3 regions of the Heyndrickxia sp. FSL W8-0496 genome follow, and region 2 is predicted to be linked to each of the others. Evidence: predicted binding sites of a transcription regulator. Region 2 holds the regulator's gene; each other region holds the start of a gene.

Region 1 (8,232 bases), 3.3 Mb from region 2:
AAAATATCTAAGAAAATTATATCATTCCTCATCTACATCAACCAATTTCCCACCATGGGGAGCAACATAATCCCTGAGCATGTTTTTCATGTTTGCAGAAAAGCCATTAAAAGGAATTTTATATGTACTTCCATCAACCAAATTCAATTGAATTCTCAGTGGAGAGTTTTCATTTGCTTTATACACGTATTGAATCTCCTCAATTTGATCCCAGGGAATAAAAGAATGCTTTCCTAAAGAGGAGAATTCATTCATTGTAAACCCATCCTTTTGCATATAGAAATATTCATCAACTGATAAAATCAAAAAGGTGACACTAATTAAACACAAAAAAATCGCTATTAATCTTAACATCCATTTTTTGAAAATCAATAGTATAGAAGCTAATCCTAGAAGGAGAAATGCGATCATTCCAAACATATAAAATTCTGTTCCCATTCCAAAATTCAAGACATCTCCAGATGAAAATAAAATAATTTTCAACGGGACAATGATAACTCCAGGTAAAAAGAATGCAGAGATAAAAAATAAAATAGCAATACAAATAAAAAAGTAACGAATTTTATCATTATTGATCATATATCCCCCTCCTAAGGACCATATATATTCTTCATTTTTTTCATTTAACATGGTTCCTTTAATTTAACTTTACTATAATTATAGAAAAATTAACATAATTACCCTTTGTTTACATTTTTCGAAAAATCCAAAAAACACTGTAACCGTATCACTTTATCTATTTATTCATTATACTTGAAACTTTTCATAAAATGGTGCAAACTGTAAATGAGATGATTGAAAATTTATAATTCATAATTTAATATGAACGGGGGACGTCAGAGTGAAAATAGCCGATGTAGGGAATGTGATTGAATTTAAAGACGGTTTACGTGGCGTTGTTGAAAAAGTAAATGAGAATTCAGTAATTGTTGATTTAACATATATGGATAATTATCGCGAACTTGAATTAGAGGAAAAAACGGTCGTTAATCATAAAAACTACACCATCATCAAGGAATCTATAAATGCATAAAAACGAAAAAATTGGCTAGATTTAGCCAATTTTTTTGTGGAATGAAGGAATTTGACGGACTTCACCCCGATTACTAGTTAAAGCTTTACATAAGCAACAACCATGTTTGCAAAAAAGTAACTACATGGAAAGAGCCTTACTTTCATATGACATTTTATTCATTCAAACAATGGACATTACATTTATAGCTTGTTTTTGATAAAATGTGTACATTGAAGTATTCTTATATAGAAAAGAACTATTTAATGGAGATTTATCCAAATCCCATGGTAGTCATGTATTGTTATGTCGAGGGGAGTTTCTAGCATATGAAGCAAAGCGCAACAGATATAAGGCTTATAATAGGTATATTGTTAGCGCATATCTTATTATTTCTTACTTTTAACGACCGTTCAATTTTTTGGTACATATATACAGCCACCTCTTTACTATTAATTAGCTATTCAATCGTCAGTGATAAATCACATGATGAACAATCAAATGGGAAATATTTATTTCTCGGTATATTATCTGGAGTCGTATTGTATCTTGTGTTTTGGATTGGTGATTGGTTATTTTCACTCTTATCCTCTTATCTAGACAAACAAATAGGAAAGACTTATAAACTACTTTCACCCAAATATATATGGCATTATTTTGTGCTTGTATTCGTTTTGGCTCCTGGAGAAGAAATATTCTGGAGAGGCTTTGTCCAAAAAAGACTAATGTACCATATTCAAGGATGGTTACCAGTCCTTATAACAGCAATTTTAAATGCCTCTATTTTCATCTATTCAGAAAACATTATTTTAATCATAGCTGCATTGGTCGGTGGTATTTTTTGGGGTTCACTTTATTTGTGGAGAAAAAACATTCCACTTTTGGTCGTATCTCATGTCATATTTGATTTATTATTAATCATTGTCCTTCCACTCCACTAATATGGGCTGCAGATAAAAAGATTGTCATATACGTATCATTTCACATGTATCCTACTATAATTGTGAAGTAATGACACTTATCTTTTTATCTGACAGCCTCATTTCATGCTTTCGTAAACTTATTTTCTCTTCGCATCCAAAGTAAAAAGATAAAAATTAAGCTAATATTTCCAAATAACGGGTACAATAATGCTAAAAGTGTTCCATAATGCACCTTACTGATTAATGTAACAACAGCAATAATAATCATATAAATCCATAACGATTTAATAGATAAATATTGCTGGATCTGCTGTCCAAGGCCATAAACATTTCCAATTATAGAGGTAAATATTTCTCCATAAATAATAGCAACATAGATATAATAAATACTTCCAAAAGTATTTTGGACAATAATAGCCATTGGAATTTCAAATTCAGCCACATTAGGTAAAGTAATGAGTGTAAAATGACTAGATAATAGGATTAGTGTTAATAAAACTCCGCCTATAATACCACCTATCCGAACTACCTTTTTATCATTCACCTCACTAGCAATTGGTACTAATACAGCTTGAGCGAGGATTAAATTTAATGCAGCATAAGAAAAAGGAGAAAGTAATAATCTCCAACCATCTTCTACTTTAGGAATCATTAACACTGATTCAAAAAAATTTGGAGTTAAGATTGATTTTGACATGACGATAAAATTAAAAATAATCATCATCGGCACAACAAAAGTATTAACAGCAAATACGCCTTTTGTACCAATTAACATGATAAAAATCGTTAAAAAAATCGTAAAATAGATACCAATATTTTTACTTATACCTAAATGTTCTTGAAACACCGCACCTGCTCCAGAAAACATTACCCCGCATACTCCAAGTAACATCATCATCATAAATACATTCATAAACTTTGAAATGGTTCTACCAAATAAATACTCATTAAATTCTTCATATGATTTGGCTCTCAAATCAATGGCTATCAACATCATTTTTGTACCTAATGCGATAAATAGGTAGCCCGCTAATAATATTGAAATAATTCCAATAACCCCATAACGTGTAAAAAACTCTACGATTTCTTTTCCTGTTGCAAATCCCGCTCCAATCACTGTTCCAACATATACAGCAGCCACTTGTAAACCACCAATATATTTCTTCATCTATAATCCCCTCGCAATTAAGTCGCACTACTAAACCATATGTACAAGCATATTCAATTACGACAAGAAAATATTTTTTTGCAATCAACACTTTAAACTCTTATAACTTTTTTATTTAGTCAAAAAAGGTCAAAAAAATATTTACAAATTTTAATAATGGGTGTATGATAATTCCATAAGGTCAAAGATAGTCAAAATCAAATAACCTTATTTTCTTTTTATCTAATTAGTCAAAGATAGTCAAAATCAACTATTATAACAATTGCATTGCTATTTCAAGGAGGAATGCTATTATGAAATGTCAAAATTGTAATGATCGAAATGCTAATGTTCAACTAAGAGTAAATATAAATGGGCAAACTCAGGAGCTACAATTATGTTCCGAATGCTATAAGAAAGAATTTGCGATGAATCATTCACCATTTGGTGGTTTTCCTTCAATGAATGATTTTGAGCATTTATTTAAAGGGTATAGTCAAGGTGGATCATTGTCAGCGAATAATCAGGGGTTTAAACAACAAACTCAAAGTCAGGGCGGCAATGGTCATAATGGCTTTTTAGATCAATTCGGACGCAATTTAACGAGCATAGCAAAAACAGGATTAATTGATCCGGTAATTGGTCGTGAAGAAGAAATCAACCGAGTGATCGAAATATTAAACCGCCGGAATAAAAACAATCCAGTTTTAATTGGTGAACCAGGTGTAGGTAAAACTGCTATAGCAGAAGGACTTGCATTGAAAATTGTTGAAAAGGATGTACCAGCTAAACTAAGAAATAAAGAAGTCTACTTGCTTGACGTTGCCTCATTGGTTGCAAATACAGGAATTCGGGGACAATTTGAAGAAAGAATGAAACAACTCATCACTGAATTACAAAATCGTAAAAATGTTCTTTTATTCATTGATGAAATTCATTTACTAGTTGGTGCAGGTTCTGCAGAAGGTTCCATGGACGCAGGAAATATTTTAAAACCAGCATTAGCAAGAGGTGAACTTCAAGTAATTGGAGCAACGACATTAAAAGAATATCGCCAAATCGAAAAAGATGCAGCTCTAGAAAGACGCTTCCAACCTGTCCAAGTAAATGAACCTACAATTGAACAATCTATTAATATTTTAAATGGATTGAAAGAAAAGTATGAGAAATATCACCAAGTAAGTTACTCAGATGAAGCACTCAAAGCTTGTGTCCTTTTATCTAATCGATATATTCAAGATCGCTACCTACCAGATAAAGCAATCGATCTAATGGATGAAGCTGGCTCAAAATTAAACTTAACATTAGTGACTGGCAATGAGGAGGAACTTAAGCAACGCCTTACAGAAATTGAGCAAGAGAAACAAACTGCATTAGCCAAAGAAGATTATGAAACGGCTGCAACATTGCGTGATGAAGAAGAAAAATTAGAGCAAATGCTGCAAACTGAAAATACACATAGTCAGCCTATAGTCGACATTACTCATATTCAAACAATTATTGAAAAGAAAACTGGTATACCCGTTGGTAAATTGCAAGAAAATGAGCAACAAAAAATGAAAAATATCGAGGAAAACTTAGCCAAAAAAGTAATCGGTCAAGATGAAGCGGTTAAAAAGGTAGCTAAAGCGATCCGTCGCGGACGTGCAGGATTAAAATCAAAGACTCGTCCAATCGGTTCCTTCCTCTTCGTAGGTCCAACTGGGGTCGGTAAAACCGAACTTACAAAAACATTGGCAGAAGAATTATTTGGTACAAAGGATGCATTGATTCGACTCGACATGAGTGAGTATATGGAGAAGCATAGTGTGTCTAAATTAATCGGCTCTCCACCAGGATATGTTGGCCATGAAGAAGCAGGACAATTAACTGAAAAAGTTCGTAGAAATCCATATAGTATCATATTATTAGATGAGATTGAAAAAGCACATCCAGATGTGCAGCATATGTTTCTACAAATATTGGAGGACGGTCGTCTAACAGATAGTCAAGGACGTACAGTCAGCTTCAAGGATACAGTTATTATTATGACTAGTAATGCAGGAATCGGTATTAAAGAAATTCATGTTGGCTTTGACCAAAGCAATGCTATTAAGGAAACAAGTATACTTGATTCACTCGGCAGCTTTTTCAAGCCAGAATTTCTGAATCGATTTGATAATATTATTGAATTTCAGTCATTAGATAAAGTACATCTATTGGAAATCGTTGATTTAATGCTCAAAGAATTGAATGAAACGCTATCTGAGCAACAAATCACACTTGAGGTAACAAATGAAGTAAAAGAAAAACTTGCAGAGTTAGGTTACCATCCAGCATTCGGCGCAAGACCTTTACGCCGAGTAATTCAAGAACAATTAGAGGACCGTATTGCTGACTTTATATTAGATCATGTAGAGCAAAAAGAATTAATCGCAACGATCGTCGATAATCATATTCATGTTGAATCAAAATAATCTCACAAAAAGGAGAAAAGCGTCTATGCTTTTCTCCTTTTTTATAATGGCTCTTTTCTCAAACATTGTTGCTATTTAAATAAAATTATAACTATTAAATATCGACTGATATTCGCTACACGTATCAAATTACTGAGAAAGAGCTGCAAACTCCCTAAGAACCGCTAGAATCCTTTATTGGGAGTAAAAGCCGGCAGTTGGGCTTTTACAAAAGCAACAAACGATACGAAAACAGCCTTTATAATAAATTTTGCTACTTTATACAAATACTCCAAGTCCCTACTTGTTGAAACATTAAACAAGCATAACAAAATTTTTCACTTATAACTTTTTATCGTCTACTTGATCAAGCCATGTTTGGATTGTTCCTATCACGGACTGAACACAACCCTCTTCAAATGGGGAAATAAGGTTCGCTTCTTTTACTAGCTCTGTAAAAGATTTACTTCCACCTTGTTTACATAAATGAATATAGTCTTTCCATGCCTCTTCATGATTTTCTTGTGATTTTTTCCAGAATTGAAACGCACAAATTTGCGCTAGTGTATAGTCAATATAATAAAATGGTGATTCATAAATATGACCTTGTCTTTGCCAAAGTCCACCATTCTCTAAATAATCGAAACCATCATAATCACGATGTGGTAGGTACTTCTCTTCGATTTGTTTCCAAGCTTGCTTTCTTTCAGCAGGGGTAGCTTCAGGATTTTCATACACAAAGTGCTGGAATTCATCAACGGCTACACCATATGGTAAGAAGATTAATGCACTACTCAAATGGGCAAATTTATACTTATCTGTATCCTCTTTGAAGAATAATTCCATCCATGGATAAGTGAAAAATTCCATACTCATTGAATGAATTTCACATGCTTCATGTGTCGGCCAATTGTATTCAGGTATTTCAAAATGACGGCTAGAATAAACTTGGAAGGCATGCCCGGCTTCATGAGTTAACACGTCAATATCCCCAGATGTACCATTAAAGTTTGAAAAAATGTATGGTGCTTTATAGTTTTCAATATAAGTACAATATCCGCCACTTGCTTTCCCTTTCTTTGCTACTAGATCCATAAGATGATTATCATTCATAAATGTGAAGAATTCATCTGTTTCTTTTGATAGCTCAGAATACATTTTCTTCCCATTATCAATAATCCATTCAGGCGAACCTTTAGGTACAGCATTTCCAGATAAAAATTGATAACCTTCATCATAAAATTTTAAAGAATCTACACCAATTCTCTCTTTTTGTCGTTTTCTTAGTTCAGTTGCAAGCGGGACAATATATTCCTTCACTTGTTCACGGAACTTCGCTACCATTTCAGCATTATAATCAATACGTGACATTCTGTAATAGCCTAACTCAACGAAATTCTTAAATCCTAATTTCTTGGCGATTTCAGTACGTACCTTCACTAATTCATCATAAATACGGTCGAATTCTTCCGCGTTTTCAACAAAGAACCCAAATTTCGCTTCAATAGCTCTCTTCCTCATATCTCGGTCCTTAGATTCTGTAAAAGGATCAATTTGAGCAAGTGTCCTCTCTTCCCCTTCAAACATAATTTTTGCAGAGGCTATAAGCTTCGTATATTCAGATGACAGCTTATTTTCCTTTTGAGCCAACGGTATAATTTCAGGAGAGAAGGTTTTTAATTGTCCTTCCGCTAAATCAAAGAGCTGCTTCCCCCATTTTTTTTCTAGTTCATCACGAAAATGAGACGATGTTAATGCCTGATAATATTCCGATCTCAAACCCTCGATATGCGGCATGATTTCATCCATATAATCGTTTTCGTTTTTATAAAACTCATCTTCGGTATCAATCGTATGGCGAATATAACATAGATTAAACATAGTACCTAACTCATTAATAATATTATTGATGTTCTTCATCGCTAAGCTTTGTTCTTCCACATTTTCGGCCAGTTTGAATTTTTCAAGATCTGCTCGGAACGCAACCTCCACTTTCTCTATTTCTGGTCTTGTATATGCATAATCTTCAAACTTTACTGTCATAACACACACCCCACATTCAATATTCAAGCCTTTATTTATTCGCCATAACTCATATAAATTCCTCTAAAAAAATAAAAAAAGTATTTCTAATTTGAAATACTTTTTCCGAGTTTTTTTAAAGTATCTATGACCATTTCTTTTTCTGTATCATTTAATACTGACATGATTTGATGAATCCGCTCTTGGTGTTCTGGAAATATCGATTCCATAAATTGCTTTCCTTTTTCTGTTATATGTGCGAATGTTACCCTTCTATCATCTGGACTTGCTACTCGTTCAATATACTCTTTTTTTTCTAACTTATCGACAACATAAGTGATACTGCCACTAGCAAGAAGAATTTTATCACCTATTTGTTGTAAGGGTTGGTCCCCTTTATGATAGAGTAATTCAAGAACCGCGAATTCTGTCGGATTCAAGCCATTTTGTTGAATAAAGGCATTTGTGAATTCATTTACTGCCCGATACGCCCTTGATAATACAATAAATAATTTCAAAGACTGTTGAATATTATCCATAAGATCATTTCCTTCTACAAAATTATAGTCATTATAGGCAAGAGATGGATTCTTGTCAATACTATCTTATAGAACCTATCAGGGTTTTACCTATCATATAAGAATAAAGTATAATGATATCAGTGAGTCAAATGATTAATATTCTTTTGCAGAG
Region 2 (8,232 bases):
AGCAAAAGATTCTTCCATAAAATATCTTAAGATATAAATCATGCGCCCGTAGCTCAATTGGATAGAGCGTTTGACTACGGATCAAAAGGTTAGGGGTTCGACTCCTCTCGGGCGCGCCATGAACGGGAAGTAGCTCAGCTTGGTAGAGCACATGGTTTGGGACCATGGGGTCGCAGGTTCGAATCCTGTCTTCCCGACCATTATATAATTGGGGCCTTAGCTCAGCTGGGAGAGCGCCTGCTTTGCACGCAGGAGGTCAGCGGTTCGATCCCGCTAGGCTCCACCAAAAAAAGTGTTGACAACTTATTTTAAATGAGATATACTATAAAAGTTGTCGCTAAATGACTAAAGAAATTGATCTTTGAAAACTGAACAAAACGAAACGTCAATGAATTACTTTTATTTATAAAGAGCTATATCAAACATCTTTTTGGAGAGTTTGATCCTGGCTCAGGACGAACGCTGGCGGCGTGCCTAATACATGCAAGTCGAGCGAATCTGATGGGAGCTTGCTCCCTGATGATTAGCGGCGGACGGGTGAGTAACACGTGGGTAACCTGCCTGTAAGACTGGGATAACTCCGGGAAACCGGGGCTAATACCGGATAACTTTTTCCTTCGCATGAAGGAGAATTGAAAGATGGCTCCGGCTATCACTTACAGATGGACCCGCGGCGCATTAGCTAGTTGGTGAGGTAACGGCTCACCAAGGCGACGATGCGTAGCCGACTTGAGAGGGTGATCGGCCACACTGGGACTGAGACACGGCCCAGACTCCTACGGGAGGCAGCAGTAGGGAATCTTCCGCAATGGACGAAAGTCTGACGGAGCAACGCCGCGTGAGTGATGAAGGTTTTCGGATCGTAAAACTCTGTTGTTAGGGAAGAACAAGTATCGTTCGAATAGGGCGGTACCTTGACGGTACCTAACCAGAAAGCCACGGCTAACTACGTGCCAGCAGCCGCGGTAATACGTAGGTGGCAAGCGTTGTCCGGAATTATTGGGCGTAAAGCGCGCGCAGGCGGTTTCTTAAGTCTGATGTGAAATCTTGCGGCTCAACCGCAAGCGGCCATTGGAAACTGGGAGACTTGAGTGCAGAAGAGGAGAGTGGAATTCCACGTGTAGCGGTGAAATGCGTAGAGATGTGGAGGAACACCAGTGGCGAAGGCGACTCTCTGGTCTGTAACTGACGCTGAGGCGCGAAAGCGTGGGGAGCGAACAGGATTAGATACCCTGGTAGTCCACGCCGTAAACGATGAGTGCTAAGTGTTAGAGGGTTTCCGCCCTTTAGTGCTGCAGCTAACGCATTAAGCACTCCGCCTGGGGAGTACGGCCGCAAGGCTGAAACTCAAAGGAATTGACGGGGGCCCGCACAAGCGGTGGAGCATGTGGTTTAATTCGAAGCAACGCGAAGAACCTTACCAGGTCTTGACATCCTCTTGACCTCCCTAGAGATAGGGATTTCCCTTCGGGGACAGGAGTGACAGGTGGTGCATGGTTGTCGTCAGCTCGTGTCGTGAGATGTTGGGTTAAGTCCCGCAACGAGCGCAACCCTTGACCTTAGTTGCCAGCATTTAGTTGGGCACTCTAAGGTGACTGCCGGTGACAAACCGGAGGAAGGTGGGGATGACGTCAAATCATCATGCCCCTTATGACCTGGGCTACACACGTGCTACAATGGATGGTACAAAGGGCTGCAAGACCGCGAGGTTTAGCCAATCCCATAAAACCATTCTCAGTTCGGATTGTAGGCTGCAACTCGCCTACATGAAGCCGGAATCGCTAGTAATCGCGGATCAGCATGCCGCGGTGAATACGTTCCCGGGCCTTGTACACACCGCCCGTCACACCACGAGAGTTTGTAACACCCGAAGTCGGTGAGGTAACCTTTTGGAGCCAGCCGCCGAAGGTGGGACAGATGATTGGGGTGAAGTCGTAACAAGGTAGCCGTATCGGAAGGTGCGGCTGGATCACCTCCTTTCTAAGGAATATGGAAAACCACTTACGTGGTTCAGACGTCTTCTGTTTTGTTCAGTTTTGAAAGGTTAATCCTTTCAATAGATATGTTTGTTCTTTGAAAACTAGATAATATAAGAAGTAACCAAGTAATAACCGAGAATCGCCACTTTATGGATGAATCCATTAAGTAGTTTTAAATAACCTTTTAGGTTAAGTTAGTAAGGGCGCACGGTGAATGCCTTGGCACTAGGAGCCGATGAAGGACGGGACTAACACCGATATGCTTCGGGGAGCTGTAAGCGAGCTTTGATCCGGAGATTTCCGAATGGGGGAACCCACTGCCCGTAATGGGGTAGTATCCTTGCTTGAATACATAGAGTAAGGAAGGCAGACCCGGGGAACTGAAACATCTAAGTACCCGGAGGAAGAGAAAGCAATTGCGATTTCCTGAGTAGCGGCGAGCGAAACGGAAGAAGCCCAAACCAAGAGGCTTGCCTCTTGGGGTTGTAGGACACTCTATACGGAGTTACAAAGGAACGGAGTAGATGAAGAGGTCTGGAAAGGCCCGTCAAAGAAGGTAACAACCCTGTAGTTGAAACTTCGTTCCCTCCAGAGTGGATCCTGAGTACGGCGGGACACGTGAAATCCCGTCGGAAGCAGGGAGGACCATCTCCCAAGGCTAAATACTCCCTAGTGACCGATAGTGAACCAGTACCGTGAGGGAAAGGTGAAAAGCACCCCGGGAGGGGAGTGAAAGAGAACCTGAAACCGTGTGCCTACAAGTAGTTAGAGCCCTATGCTTTATGCAGGGTGATAGCGTGCCTTTTGTAGAATGAACCGGCGAGTTACGATTTCATGCAAGGTTAAGCTGAAGAGGCGGAGCCGCAGCGAAAGCGAGTCTGAATAGGGCGATTAAGTATGAGGTCGTAGACCCGAAACCAGGTGATCTACCCATGTCCAGGGTGAAGGTAAGGTAACACTTACTGGAGGCCCGAACCCACGCACGTTGAAAAGTGCGGGGATGAGGTGTGGGTAGCGGAGAAATTCCAATCGAACTTGGAGATAGCTGGTTCTCTCCGAAATAGCTTTAGGGCTAGCCTTAAGGTAAGAGTCTTGGAGGTAGAGCACTGTTTGGACTAGGGGCCCTCATCGGGTTACCGAATTCAGACAAACTCCGAATGCCAATGACTTATCCTTAGGAGTCAGACTGCGAGTGATAAGATCCGTAGTCAAGAGGGAAACAGCCCAGACCACCAGCTAAGGTCCCAAAGTATACGTTAAGTGGAAAAGGATGTGGAGTTGCTTAGACAACCAGGATGTTGGCTTAGAAGCAGCCACCATTTAAAGAGTGCGTAATAGCTCACTGGTCGAGTGACTCTGCGCCGAAAATGTACCGGGGCTAAACGTATCACCGAAGCTGTGGATGGACACCGTCAGGTGTCCGTGGTAGGAGAGCGTTCTAAGGGCTGCGAAGCTAGACCGTAAGGACTGGTGGAGCGCTTAGAAGTGAGAATGCCGGTATGAGTAGCGAAAGAAGGGTGAGAATCCCTTCCACCGAATGCCTAAGGTTTCCTGAGGAAGGCTCGTCCGCTCAGGGTTAGTCGGGACCTAAGCCGAGGCCGAAAGGCGTAGGCGATGGACAACAGGTTGATATTCCTGTACCACCTCTTCACCGTTTGAACGATGGGGGGACGCAGGAGGATAGGGTAAGCGCACTGCTGGAATAGTGCGTCCAAGCAGTTAGAGGGGTGACGAGGCAAATCCCGTCACCAGATACCTTGAGCTGTGATGGCGAGGGAAATTTAGTACCGAAGTTCCTGATTCCACACTGCCTAGAAAATCCTCTAGTGAGGTGAAAGGTGCCCGTACCGCAAACCGACACAGGTAGGCGAGGAGAGAATCCTAAGGTGAGCGAGAGAACTCTCGTTAAGGAACTCGGCAAAATGACCCCGTAACTTCGGGAGAAGGGGTGCTCTGTTAGGGTGCAAGCCCGAGAGAGCCGCAGTGAATAGGCCCAGGCGACTGTTTAGCAAAAACACAGGTCTCTGCGAAGCCGTAAGGCGAAGTATAGGGGCTGACGCCTGCCCGGTGCTGGAAGGTTAAGAGGAGAGGTTAGTCGCAAGACGAAGCTTTGAATTGAAGCCCCAGTAAACGGCGGCCGTAACTATAACGGTCCTAAGGTAGCGAAATTCCTTGTCAGGTAAGTTCTGACCCGCACGAAAGGCGCAACGATCTGGGCACTGTCTCAACGAGAGACTCGGTGAAATTATAGTACCTGTGAAGATGCAGGTTACCCGCGACAGGACGGAAAGACCCCGTGGAGCTTTACTGCAGCTTGATATTGAATTTTGGTACAGCTTGTACAGGATAGGTAGGAGCCTTTGAAGCCGGAGCGCCAGCTTCGGTGGAGGCATCGGTGGGATACTACCCTGGCTGTATTGAAATTCTAACCCGCACCCCTGAATCGGGGTGGGAGACAGTGTCAGGCAGGCAGTTTGACTGGGGCGGTCGCCTCCTAAAAGGTAACGGAGGCGCCCAAAGGTTCCCTCAGAATGGTTGGAAATCATTCGCAGAGTGTAAAGGCACAAGGGAGCTTGACTGCGAGACCTACAAGTCGAGCAGGGACGAAAGTCGGGCTTAGTGATCCGGTGGTTCCGCATGGAAGGGCCATCGCTCAACGGATAAAAGCTACCCCGGGGATAACAGGCTTATCTCCCCCAAGAGTCCACATCGACGGGGAGGTTTGGCACCTCGATGTCGGCTCATCGCATCCTGGGGCTGTAGTCGGTCCCAAGGGTTGGGCTGTTCGCCCATTAAAGCGGTACGCGAGCTGGGTTCAGAACGTCGTGAGACAGTTCGGTCCCTATCCGTCGTGGGCGTAGGAAATTTGAGAGGAGCTGTCCTTAGTACGAGAGGACCGGGATGGACGCACCGCTGGTGTACCAGTTGTCTTGCCAAAGGCATCGCTGGGTAGCTATGTGCGGAAGGGATAAGTGCTGAAAGCATCTAAGCATGAAGCCCCCCTCAAGATGAGATTTCCCTTAGTTTATCTAAATAAGATCCCTGAAAGATGATCAGGTTGATAGGTTCGAGGTGGAAGTGTGGCGACACATGGAGCTGACGAATACTAATAGATCGAAGACTTATCCTAATTTGATTTAAGGTTATTACACTTCTTTATATATCTAGTTTTGAGGGAATAAACCCTTAACAAAATATAGTCTGGTAATTATGGCAAGAAGGTCACACCCGTTCCCATCCCGAACACGGAAGTTAAGCTTCTTAGCGCCGATGGTAGTTGGGGGCTCTCCCCCTGCAAGAGTAGGACGTTGCCAGGCGATTTGAAACCGCAGAATGATTTATTCTGTGGTTTTTTTATGTCATTTTTTAATAATGCGAGTTAAAAAAATGGTTTTATTTTCTGCACATGTGGTAAAACTAATGAATATAATCATGTTGCGAAATATATAAAAAGATAAGATAAAAAATTGACTAGTATTTTTGGTAAACCTAGTTAAAATGATACATTGACTGGTGCACAACCTGTTTCTTTTCTGTTAGGCAGAGTGGAAATTTCACTTATTCACCACTGACTAAGTTGCTTGCGCTTTTCTGATATCATCATGTATAATTAAAGTCAAATATAGTCAAAGTCAAGTCGTAGAAGGAGGTGGACTTGATGAAAAATATATCGGATATTATTGAAAGCTATCTTAAACAGGTTTTGGAAATGAATGGTAGTGAAATTGTAGAAATAAAAAGAAGTGAAATTGCCGATAAATTTCAATGTGTACCTTCCCAGATTAACTACGTAATCAATACCAGATTCACTATAGAAAGAGGATATGTAGTTGAAAGTAAAAGAGGTGGTGGAGGATATATTCGTATTATTAAGGTTAAACCTCACGATCAGGCACAATTAATTGATCATTTATTACTATTAGTAAAGTCCAGAATATCACAATCAAATGCTGAGGATGTGATTATTCGTTTAGTTGAAGAAGAAGTTATTTCAAAAAGAGAAGCGAAAATTATGTTAAGCGTAATGGACCGTTCAGTTCTTTATTTGGACCTTCCAGAAAGGGACCAATTAAGAGCTAGAATGTTAACGGCCATGCTAATGACTTTAAAATATAAATAATATAGAGGTGAGTAAAATGATTTGTCAGGAGTGTAATGAAAGACCGGCAACTCTTCATTTTACCAAAATTATTAATGGAGAAAAAACCGAATTCCATTACTGTGAGAAATGTGCACAGGAAAAAGGTGAGATGTTTATGTTTGAGGGGGAACCTGGATTCTCTATTAACAATATAATTGCAGGATTGTTAAATTTTGATCCAGTTTTTCAACAAGCAAAACAAGGCACAATTCAAAAAAATGAAATTTTGCAATGTCCGAATTGCAAAATGACATTTAAACAATTTGTTAATATTGGACGCTTTGGTTGTTCCACTTGTTATGAAACCTTTAATGAACGATTACATCCGATTATAAAAAGACTCCATAGTGGAAATATCGAACATCATGGTAAAGTACCGAAAAGAATTGGAGGCGCTGTTCATATAAAGAGGCAAATCCAACAGTTAAAATTAGATTTACAGCAAGCAATAAATCATGAAGAATTTGAAAAGGCTGCTGATATTCGAGATCAAGTTCGAGCCTTAGAGAGTTCACTTCTGAATGATGGGAGGGAAACCTCATGAGTTTAGAAAAATTCATTAGTCAAGCAGTAAGTTCATGGATGAGTAAAGAGGGACCAGATTCTGATATTGTGTTAAGTTCAAGAATTCGATTAGCTCGAAACTTTAAGGACTATAAATTCCCGACATTGTTTAGCAATGAGGAAGCAAGGGAAATTATATCTAAAGTAGAATCAGTTTTACATACTGATTTCCATCTCGAAGGCAATCAAGTAGAATTACTTAAAATGGATCAGCTACAAGCTCTACAGAAGAAGGTGTTAGTCGAAAAACATCTTATTAGCCCGAATTTAGCAGATGATTCTTCACATGGTGCAGTGATTTTATCAGGTGAAGAGGATGTTAGTATTATGATTAATGAGGAAGACCATATACGGATACAATGCTTATTTCCTGGTTTACAACTAAAAGAAGCTTTAGATAAGGCAAATAAAATTGATGATTTAATGGAAGAACATATTGATTATGCATATAGTGAAAAGCTGGGATATTTGACAAGCTGTCCAACTAATGTCGGCACAGGATTAAGAGCATCAGTTATGGTTCACTTGCCTGGACTTATCCTTACTCAACAAATGAATCGTATTATTCCTGCTATTAATCAATTAGGATTAGTGGTTCGTGGAATTTATGGAGAAGGCAGCGAGGCATTGGGTAATATTTTTCAAATTTCTAATCAAATTACATTAGGTAAATCTGAAACAGATATTGTCGATGATTTAATTAGTGTTGTTCAACAGATCATTGCACAAGAAAGGTCAGCAAGAGAAGCATTGATTAAAACCTCTAACATACAATTAGAAGATAGAGTTTTCAGGTCTTATGGTGTATTGACCAATAGTAGAATAATTGAATCGAAGGAAGCGTCACAATGCTTGTCCGATGTTCGTTTAGGGATTGATACAGGCTATATCAAAAATGTATCTAAAAATATCTTAAATGAATTAATGATCTTTACACAACCAGGGTTTTTACAACAATATGCTGGTGGTCCATTACGTCCCTATGAAAGAGATATTCGCAGAGCAACACTTATAAGAGAACGTTTAAAACTTGAAGAGAAGAATAACGGCTAGGAGGAGATCAATATGATGTTTGGACGATTTACTGAAAGAGCACAAAAAGTATTAGCTTTATCTCAAGAAGAAGCCATTCGATTAAAGCATAATAATATCGGTACTGAACATATTCTTCTTGGATTAGTTCAAGAGGGTGAAGGAATTGCTGCAAAAGCATTATATGGACTTGGACTTAGTCCCGAAAAAATCCAAGTAGAGGTGGAAAACTTAATAGGAAAGGGCCAGGATTCTGGGCAAAATATTCATTATACACCACGTGCAAAAAAGGTCATTGAATTATCCATGGATGAAGCTCGAAAACTAGGTCATTCCTATGTTGGTACAGAGCACATTTTATTAGGTCTTATACGTGAGGGAGAAGGAGTCGCGGCTAGAGTACTGAATAATTTAGGTGTGAGCTTGAACAAAGCTAGACAACAGGTTCTTCAATTACTTGGAAGTAATGAAGCGGGAACCCATCAAGGAGGAAACACATCAAGTGCTAACACTCCT
Region 3 (8,232 bases), 1.2 Mb from region 2:
ATAAAGTTCTATTGTTTTTGGTCCTATATCAAGAGCTTCCCAATCAGCTGGAATTTCATCAATGGAAACAACCTTTTTATTAGCTGAATCTGAAAAATCATCCGCTACAACTACATCTACAGGCATATAGAATTTCACATTTTTTTGTTCTGCTTTTTCCATAAATGATTTTGCCAGATCAATCTTATCTTCTTCTAATAAAGATTTTCCGATTTCATAACCCTTTGCTTTAACAAACGTATAAGCTAGACCACCACCGATAATCAAGTTATCGACTTTCTCTAGCAAGTTATCAATGACACCAATTTTATCTTTTACTTTTGCCCCACCAATAATTGCTGTAAAAGGACGTTCTGGATTAGAAAGTGCTTTCCCGAGAACTTCTAGTTCCTTTTCCATTAAGAAACCTGCAACAGCTGGTAAAAATTTCGCAATTCCTTCTGTTGAAGCATGGGCGCGGTGTGCTGCACCAAATGCATCATTCACATAAATATCAGCTAAATCTGCAAAGTTCTTCGCTAATTCCGGGTCATTTTTTTCCTCTCCAGGATAAAAACGAACATTTTCAAGTAAGACAACATCACCATCATTTAATTGATCAATTTCTGCCTTTGCAATTTCACCGTAAGCCTCGTTTGATTTACGAATATCCTTTTTCAATAACTCACTTAATCTTTTGGCAACAGGTGTAAGTCTTAATTCTTCCACTACTTGGCCTTTGGGACGTCCTAAATGGCTAGCTAAAATTACCTTAGCTCCCTGATCTATTAAGTACTGAATAGTTGGTAATGCTGCACGGATTCGCGTATCATCTGTTACGTTTCCATTTTGAAGTGGGACATTAAAGTCAACCCGGCAAAATACACGTTTTCCACGCAAATCAATATCTTTAATTGTCTTCTTATTCATCCGTTATGACCTCCTTTAGTAACACAATTATGTACAGGCATATTAGCAAAAGTTTTAAACTAAATACTAAATAGCCTATGTAAAAAGGGAGGGGGATTGTTCCCCACTCCCCTTTGTCCATTTCTACAGGTTAGCTTGTGCTTTCCAAGTAAAAATGGTTCAAGAAAAATATACCATTACATTCATCGAATTAAAAATGAAATTTTAAATTATATTACAAACCTTTTTTTGCAATGTAAGCAGCTAAGTCTACTACACGGTTTGAATAACCAGTTTCATTGTCATACCATGAAAGAACTTTTACCATATTATCTTCTAATACCATTGTAGATAAACCATCTACAGTTGATGATTCTTTTGCACCATTGTAATCACGAGATACAAGTGGAAGATCACTGTATGCAAGAATTCCTTTTAATTCACCTTCTGCAGCTTCTTTTAATGCTGCATTAACCTCTTCAGCAGTTACATTTTTATCTAATTCAGCAACTAGATCGACAACTGATACGTTTGAAGTAGGTACACGCATTGCCATACCGTTTAATTTCCCTTTTAATTCAGGTAAAACTAAAGCAACAGCTTTTGCAGCACCTGTAGTTGTTGGAATCATATTTTCTGCTGCTGCACGTGCACGTCGATAGTCTTTATGTGGTAAATCAAGAATTTGTTGATCATTTGTATATGAGTGAACAGTTGTCATCATACCACGTTTAATACCAAATTTTTCATTTAGTACTTTTGCAAATGGTGCTAAGCAGTTTGTTGTACAAGAAGCGTTAGAGATAACATTATGATTAGCAGCATCATATTTATCTTCGTTAACACCCATTACAATTGTAATATCTTCATCTGTTGCAGGAGCAGAGATAATAACTTTTTTTGCACCAGCTTCTAAATGTTTAGCAGCATCTGCACGTTTTGTGAAGCGACCAGTAGATTCTACAACGATATCTACTCCAAGATCTCCCCAACCAAGTTGAGCTGGGTCACGTTCAGCTAAAACTTTTACTTTATGTCCGCCTACAACAAGGCTATCTCCGTCAACAGTTACATCTTGCTCAAGTGTTCCATGAACAGTATCATATTTTAAAAGATGAGCGAGCATATTCGCATCTGTTAAATCATTAACAGCTACCACTTCAACCTCAGGATTATTTAATGCAGCACGAAATACATTACGACCAATACGACCAAAACCATTGATACCAACTTTTACAGTCATTTATATTTCCTCCTTAGGATATCTTTTATAATTTATATAATTTCAAAAAGAATCTTCCTTTTGAAACTAATAACCAATCATTTTTGTTGCAGCACCTTCATCGGTAATCAGGACAGTAGATTTTGTTGCACTTTTCATACAAGCTTTTATTGCTTTCGCTTTAGAAGATCCACCAGCCACGGCTATGACATGTTTAATTTTCTGTAAGTCTTGTAATTGAAGGCCAACCGTAGGTACTTTATGTACTACTTGACCAGCTTCATTGAAATAGTAACCGAAGGCTTCTCCAACCGCATGTCCATTTGTAATTAGTTTCATATCTTCTTCCTTTGTGTTTCTACGCTTAGCCATTACATTAGCATCTCCAATTCCATGTAAAACCATGTCTGCATTTTTAATTAAATGGAGTACCTCTTTTATAATGGGTTCTTTAATAAAGGACTGATATACTTCTTTACTTACTTGATCAGGAACATACAGGACACGGTGTTTTGCACCTGTGTTTTCCGCCATTTTGGCACACACAGAATTTGCCTCATTTTTGACATCTTCTCCAATTCCACCTCTAGCTGGTACGAAAACAGTATCGGAATCACCAATAAAATCAGCAGATATCATATCTGCGACAGCTGCCATTGTACTACCACCTGCAACAGCAATCGTATTTTTTCCTACAAGGCGCTTCTTCATTCTTTTTGCACATGCTCTACCAAGTTCCTGTTTTACCCAAGGGGTTTCATCACTATCACCAGGGACAATAACCACTTCTTGAAGGTTCAATAATTCTTTTAGCTTTTCTTCCATCTCATTGATGCCTGAAATCTCTCTCATCATTCCAGATAGACCTTCGAGTACGGAAAGACCCTGTTCCGAAACAGACATTCCATTCGTTTTAATTGTAATGAGCTTTTGTTCATTGAGAAATTCTACTTCACTACGTAAAACGCGTTCCGAGAAGCCCAATACTTGTGCTAATGTTCTTCTTCCCACTGGCTCCATAAAATGAATAGAGCGAAGAATTTGGAAACGTTTTTGCATAACAGAGAGCATATCAGGTAATAATTTTTTTTGAAGCTCAATTAATGTATACATCGTTTTATTCCCTTCAAGAAATATCACGGGTCACTTATCGTCCCACGTAGACATATTATGTCCCGACTGATATAAAAAAATTTACCCTTGCTACAATTTTTATTTTAGCAGGGTAAAAACAGGAATTCAACCAAATTGACTTATTTATTTTTTTAAATAGCTTTGTAAGGTAAAATAATCAATCTGGCCATATTGAATGATCTCATTATTCATTTCAATGACTGGAATCATTAAGCCGTACTTCTCGGTCAACTCATCACTTTCATCAATATTCTTCTCAATTATTTCAAAAGAAAATTCACTTTGTAAGATGGTCAATAATTGCATGGCTTCTTTACAGAGCTGGCATTGATTTCTTGTGTAAAATATTACTTGATCCATATCGATTCTCCTTATATTATGCAAATCGCTTTCTTTTTGAAGAGGATGGAATGTTTAATTGATCTCGATACTTTGCTACTGTTCTACGAGAGATGATGATCCCTTCATTTTTTAAATCATCTGCAATTCCTTGATCAGATAATGGTTTTAATTTATTTTCTTGTTCTATCAAATGGGATATGCGCATTTTAACTTGTTGAGCAGATGCCTGGTCCTCCTCATCAATTGAATTAGATTTCATTATACTCGTTGAGAAAAAGTACCGTAATTCATATGTCCCAAATGGTGTTTGAATAAATTTTTCTCTTACTGCCCGGCTAACTGTTGATTCATGCACATTAATTTCTTCAGATATCTCTTTCATCGTTAAAGGTTTTAAATATTCCGGTCCCTTTAAAAAGAAATCATACTGCTTTTGAATAATCGCCATTCCTACTTTCAAAAGTGTTTCTTTCCGTTGTCGAAGGCTTCTCATAATCCATTGATAATCTTGTGTTTTTTCCTTTAAAAAATGTTTCACTTGTTGATCCTTATAGGATGACATCATTTTATAATAGTCTTTTTGAAATTGCACATTTGGAAGATGTTTCTGGAACAGATCTAATTCGATCGTATCATTCTCAAGCGTTACAATTAAATCCGGCACGATATATTGCGCCTGTTCCGAGTGATAAGCTGCTCCTGGTCGTGGATTTAATGTTTTGATATAGTCAGCAGCCCATTGTATCTCATTAATTTCCACTCCAAGCCGCTTGGAAAGCGGTTTCCATTTTCGATCGGCAAACTCCAAAAAGTATTGAGTAAGAATGTCATTAACTAGGGTTGGGCAATCTTTTTTTTGATTAACCTGTAGTAATAAGCACTCCTGTAAATTTCGTGCACCGACTCCGACAGGTTCTAAACCATGTAGTATATCCAAGCAACGGTTCACAACTACCAGCTCTACATCATTCTTTTTAGCCACTTCCTCAATTGGAACAGTTAGATAGCCATTTGAGTCAAGATTGTAAATGAGATAGGATAATACAGCTTTTTCACTATTTGTTAGCGTTTTCAAAGAAAGCTGCATAAATAAATAGTCTTGTAGATTGATAGATGACTGAGAGATTTGATCAATCCATTGTTTATAGTCGCGCTCATTTTTGTATGATTTTCTTTTTTTGAATCCATCCGAACCTAAATCTATATATTTTACATTTGTATGCTCTAATTGTATCAAAGGATTTTCGATAGCCTTTTCTTCTAGAAAAGAGACTAGCTCTTGAGTTGAGTATTGTAGAAGTTCGATAGCTTGTTTCAATTCTTGTGTCATTGTTAATTTCAAAGATTGTTGTTGATATAATCCGAATTGTAAATTCAAGCAATTCCCCTCCGTTTGTTCCTTTTTTATTATTTTACCTTACAATATATTCTCCGTATATAATAAATGTAAAATCCCTTCTTTATCATCTCTTTAGTTAAGACTCTTTGAACTAATAACTATCGGCTGAAGACCACGAACTCTCTTCATTTCACTGAGTAAAGTAATGCAACCTCTATAGACGGACCAAATTTGCGAAAAAAGATTAAGATGAGATACTGAATTTTTAATAGAAAGGGATTGGAAAAAAGTGTTGCATTTTCAGTGTTTCTCATTTATAATTTTAATTCGTACGGTTCTAAACATGCCCTCGTGGTGCAACGGATAGCACGTGAGATTCCGGTTCTTAAAATGGGGGTTCGATTCCCTCCGAGGGCGTAAGAAACCTCTTGTTCTGATGAGAACAAGAGGTTTTTTTATATTTTCAAATGGTTTAAAAACTTTTAATTTGGTTAATATGTTTAGAGTGTAAAAAAGTTTATAAAATTAAAAGTGAATTGTTTGACCTTTATTGACCATCAGTGTATGATAACATTAAATAAGGAAAATTTTCCTTTAGGCTTTTAAATAAAAAATGCCTTGTAAAGAGAATTCAATCGGTGTATATACCGAATATGTTAAGGAGGAGCAAGTATGAACTTAATTCCTACAGTTATTGAACAAACGAATCGTGGAGAACGTGCATATGATATTTATTCAAGATTATTAAAGGATCGTATCATCATGCTTGGTAGTGCTATCGATGATAATGTAGCAAATTCAATTGTTGCACAGCTTTTATTTTTAGATGCAGAAAACCCAGGTAAGGATATTTCACTTTATATTAATAGCCCTGGTGGAAGTATCACGGCTGGTATGGCAATCTATGATACGATGCAATTTATTAAATCTGATGTTTCAACAATTTGTACTGGTATGGCTGCTTCCATGGGTGCTTTCTTACTAGCTGCAGGTGAAAAAGGTAAAAGATATGCACTTCCAAATAGTGAAGTTATGATTCACCAACCGCTTGGTGGTGCACAAGGACAGGCAACAGAAATTGAAATTGCTGCAAAGCGTATTTTGTTCTTACGTGAAAAATTAAATAAAATTTTAGCTGAACGTACAGGTCAGCCATTAGAAGTAATCGAAAAAGATACAGACCGCGATAACTTTATGACTGCTGAAAAAGCAAAAGAATATGGGTTAATTGATAGCATTATTACTCGTTCTGACGAAAGAAAATAAGATAAAAAGTTGAAAGAACTGCTACCTATAAATAGGTAGCAGTTCTTTTCTACATACAGTTCTCCAGACTCTTAGTAGCCAGAAAGTTACATGATTTATTCGTTCTCAACAAATTTAGCTAAGCCTTCAACCGCCTCTTTTTCATCGCTTCCACTAGCACTTAATGTAATAACGGAACCTACACCTGCTGCTAAACTCATTAACCCCATAATACTTTTGGCATTTACCTTCTTGCCATCCTTCTCTAAGAAAATTTCCGAAGAATAACGATTTGCCTCCTGAACGAACAAGGCTGCTGGACGAGCTTGTAGGCCTGTTTTCAGTTTTATTTCTACTTGTTTCTCAACCATTCTTTCTTCTCCCTTCATTTATTTTTTATTTACCCTAATTTATTTTGAAATAGAATTTCTATCTAGTTCCCCTGCTCTGAGCTTGTCAGCGATTTCGTCAATTTTTCTTAATCGATGATTGATACCGGACTTACTAATATTCCCTGATGAGACCATTTCGCCCAATTCCTTCAGTGTAACATCCTGGTAGGCAACACGTAATTCAGCAATTTCGCGAAGCTTATCTGGTAATATTTGAAGACCCACTGTTTCATCGATGAATCGAATATTTTCAACCTGGCGGAGAGCAGCTCCAATTGTTTTATTCAAATTGGCCGTTTCACAGTTCACTAGTCGATTGACCGAATTTCTCATATCCCGTACGATCCTAACATCTTCGAAGCGAAGTAATGAATTATGAGCACCAATGACATTTAAGAACTCTGTTATTTTTTCAGCTTCCTTTAAATAAGTAATAAATCCCTTTTTTCGTTCTAATGTTTTACTATTAAGATTGAAAAAGTTCATTAATTCACATAAAGAATCATTATGTTCCTTATACAATGAAAATATCTCTAGATGATAAGAGGAGGTTTCAGGATTGTTTACGGAGCCTCCAGCAAGGAATGCACCACGTAAATAGGAACGTTTACAACATTTTTTCTTAATTAAAGCGGGTGAAATATTATGGATAAAAGTAAAACCTTCACCTAATATTTCTAAATCCTCTAGAATTTCCTTAGCTTTCGCTTTCATCCGGACAATATAAACATTGTTTTTCTTTAAACGCATTTTTTTTCTAACTAATAATTCAACAGGAGTATCATATATGCGCTTTATTAGAGTATAAATCCTTCGAGCAATTGCTGCATTTTCCGTCTGAACATTCACGACCAAAATTCGATTGGAAAAAGATAATGATCCGTTCATACGAATCAATGCTGACAGCTCTGAGCGAACACAGCAATCTTTTACTTGTAAATTTGTTAATTCTTTTTTTGTTTCCGAAGCAAATGACATATTTTTATACCTCCAGTTGACCCTCGACTGAATGTTGTGGAGGGGGAAGCATTAACATTCAGCTTCCACTCTTTATTTTTTCTTTTAATTGATCGTCAATCAAGGAATATATAATTTTAGCAACCTTTTCAGTATCATGGCGTATATAGCCATTTTGGTAAGTTATAATTCGATCATAGAGAACTTCTAATCCCATTGCTTCAAGACGATCTACATCAAAAACAACTGGTTTAGCAAGCTCCTCTTTATATTTCTCCTGTATTTCTGGAGGTACCTCTTCGTTATTCACAAGTACAGTGTCAATAAATGAACACCCCATATGATCATAAATGGCTTGTATATGATCGCTGGCAGTAAAGTCAAGTGTTTCACCTGCTTGTGTCATTAGATTGCAAATGTATACCTTTTTTGCTTTTGCACGGCAAACCTCTTCTCCAAGCTTTGGAACAAGCAAATTCGGTAAAATACTAGTATATAAGCTACCTGGTCCAATGATAATAAGATCGGCATTTCGTATTGCACGAACCGTTTCTGATAATGGATGAATCACATCAGGTGTCAAAAACACGCGTTTTATTCTTTTTCCTGAAAAAGGAATCTGTGATTCACCAGTAATAACTGTTCCATCTTCCATCTCTGCATGAAGGATCACACTTTGATTTGCAGCAGGCAGAACTTTACCATGAACATTT

The links. Region 2 encodes CtsR, which represses protease genes until heat stress. Its sites were predicted from a motif close to ATGGTCAATAAAGGTCAAACA; they were not measured.
Region 1: a site for CtsR is predicted at 3,219-3,239, ahead of NST63_RS17140 (ATP-dependent Clp protease ATP-binding subunit). Genes of this name have one in related genera too.
Region 3: a site for CtsR is predicted at 5,463-5,483, ahead of clpP (ATP-dependent Clp endopeptidase proteolytic subunit ClpP). Genes of this name have one in related genera too.

The regions. Positions count from the first base shown of each region.
Region 1 covers NZ_JBBOXX010000001.1:3,408,727-3,416,958, forward strand. Annotated here, with positions in the region: gene NST63_RS17120 (hypothetical protein) at 22-579, opposite strand; gene NST63_RS17125 (YkvS family protein) at 842-1,033, shown strand; gene NST63_RS17130 (CPBP family intramembrane glutamic endopeptidase) at 1,342-1,953, shown strand; gene NST63_RS17135 (YkvI family membrane protein) at 2,057-3,103, opposite strand; gene NST63_RS17140 (ATP-dependent Clp protease ATP-binding subunit) at 3,397-5,538, shown strand; gene NST63_RS17145 (M3 family oligoendopeptidase) at 5,860-7,560, opposite strand; gene NST63_RS17150 (MarR family winged helix-turn-helix transcriptional regulator) at 7,647-8,078, opposite strand.
Region 2 covers NZ_JBBOXX010000001.1:93,639-101,870, forward strand. Annotated here, with positions in the region: tRNA gene NST63_RS00485 (tRNA-Arg) at 43-119, shown strand; tRNA gene NST63_RS00490 (tRNA-Pro) at 124-200, shown strand; tRNA gene NST63_RS00495 (tRNA-Ala) at 211-286, shown strand; rRNA gene NST63_RS00500 (16S ribosomal RNA) at 428-1,980, shown strand; rRNA gene NST63_RS00505 (23S ribosomal RNA) at 2,167-5,109, shown strand; rRNA gene rrf (5S ribosomal RNA) at 5,180-5,296, shown strand; gene NST63_RS00515 (CtsR family transcriptional regulator) at 5,635-6,099, shown strand; gene NST63_RS00520 (UvrB/UvrC motif-containing protein) at 6,116-6,664, shown strand; gene NST63_RS00525 (protein arginine kinase) at 6,661-7,737, shown strand; gene clpC (ATP-dependent protease ATP-binding subunit ClpC) at 7,750-8,232, shown strand, end outside.
Region 3 covers NZ_JBBOXX010000001.1:1,330,093-1,338,324, reverse strand. Annotated here, with positions in the region: gene NST63_RS06605 (phosphoglycerate kinase) at 1-909, opposite strand, end outside; gene gap (type I glyceraldehyde-3-phosphate dehydrogenase) at 1,124-2,131, opposite strand; gene NST63_RS06595 (sugar-binding transcriptional regulator) at 2,198-3,223, opposite strand; gene NST63_RS06590 (glutaredoxin family protein) at 3,368-3,604, opposite strand; gene rpoN (RNA polymerase factor sigma-54) at 3,621-4,964, opposite strand; tRNA gene NST63_RS06580 (tRNA-Arg) at 5,271-5,342, shown strand; gene clpP (ATP-dependent Clp endopeptidase proteolytic subunit ClpP) at 5,598-6,191, shown strand; gene NST63_RS06570 (HPr family phosphocarrier protein) at 6,287-6,541, opposite strand; gene whiA (DNA-binding protein WhiA) at 6,581-7,540, opposite strand; gene NST63_RS06560 (gluconeogenesis factor YvcK family protein) at 7,599-8,232, opposite strand, start outside.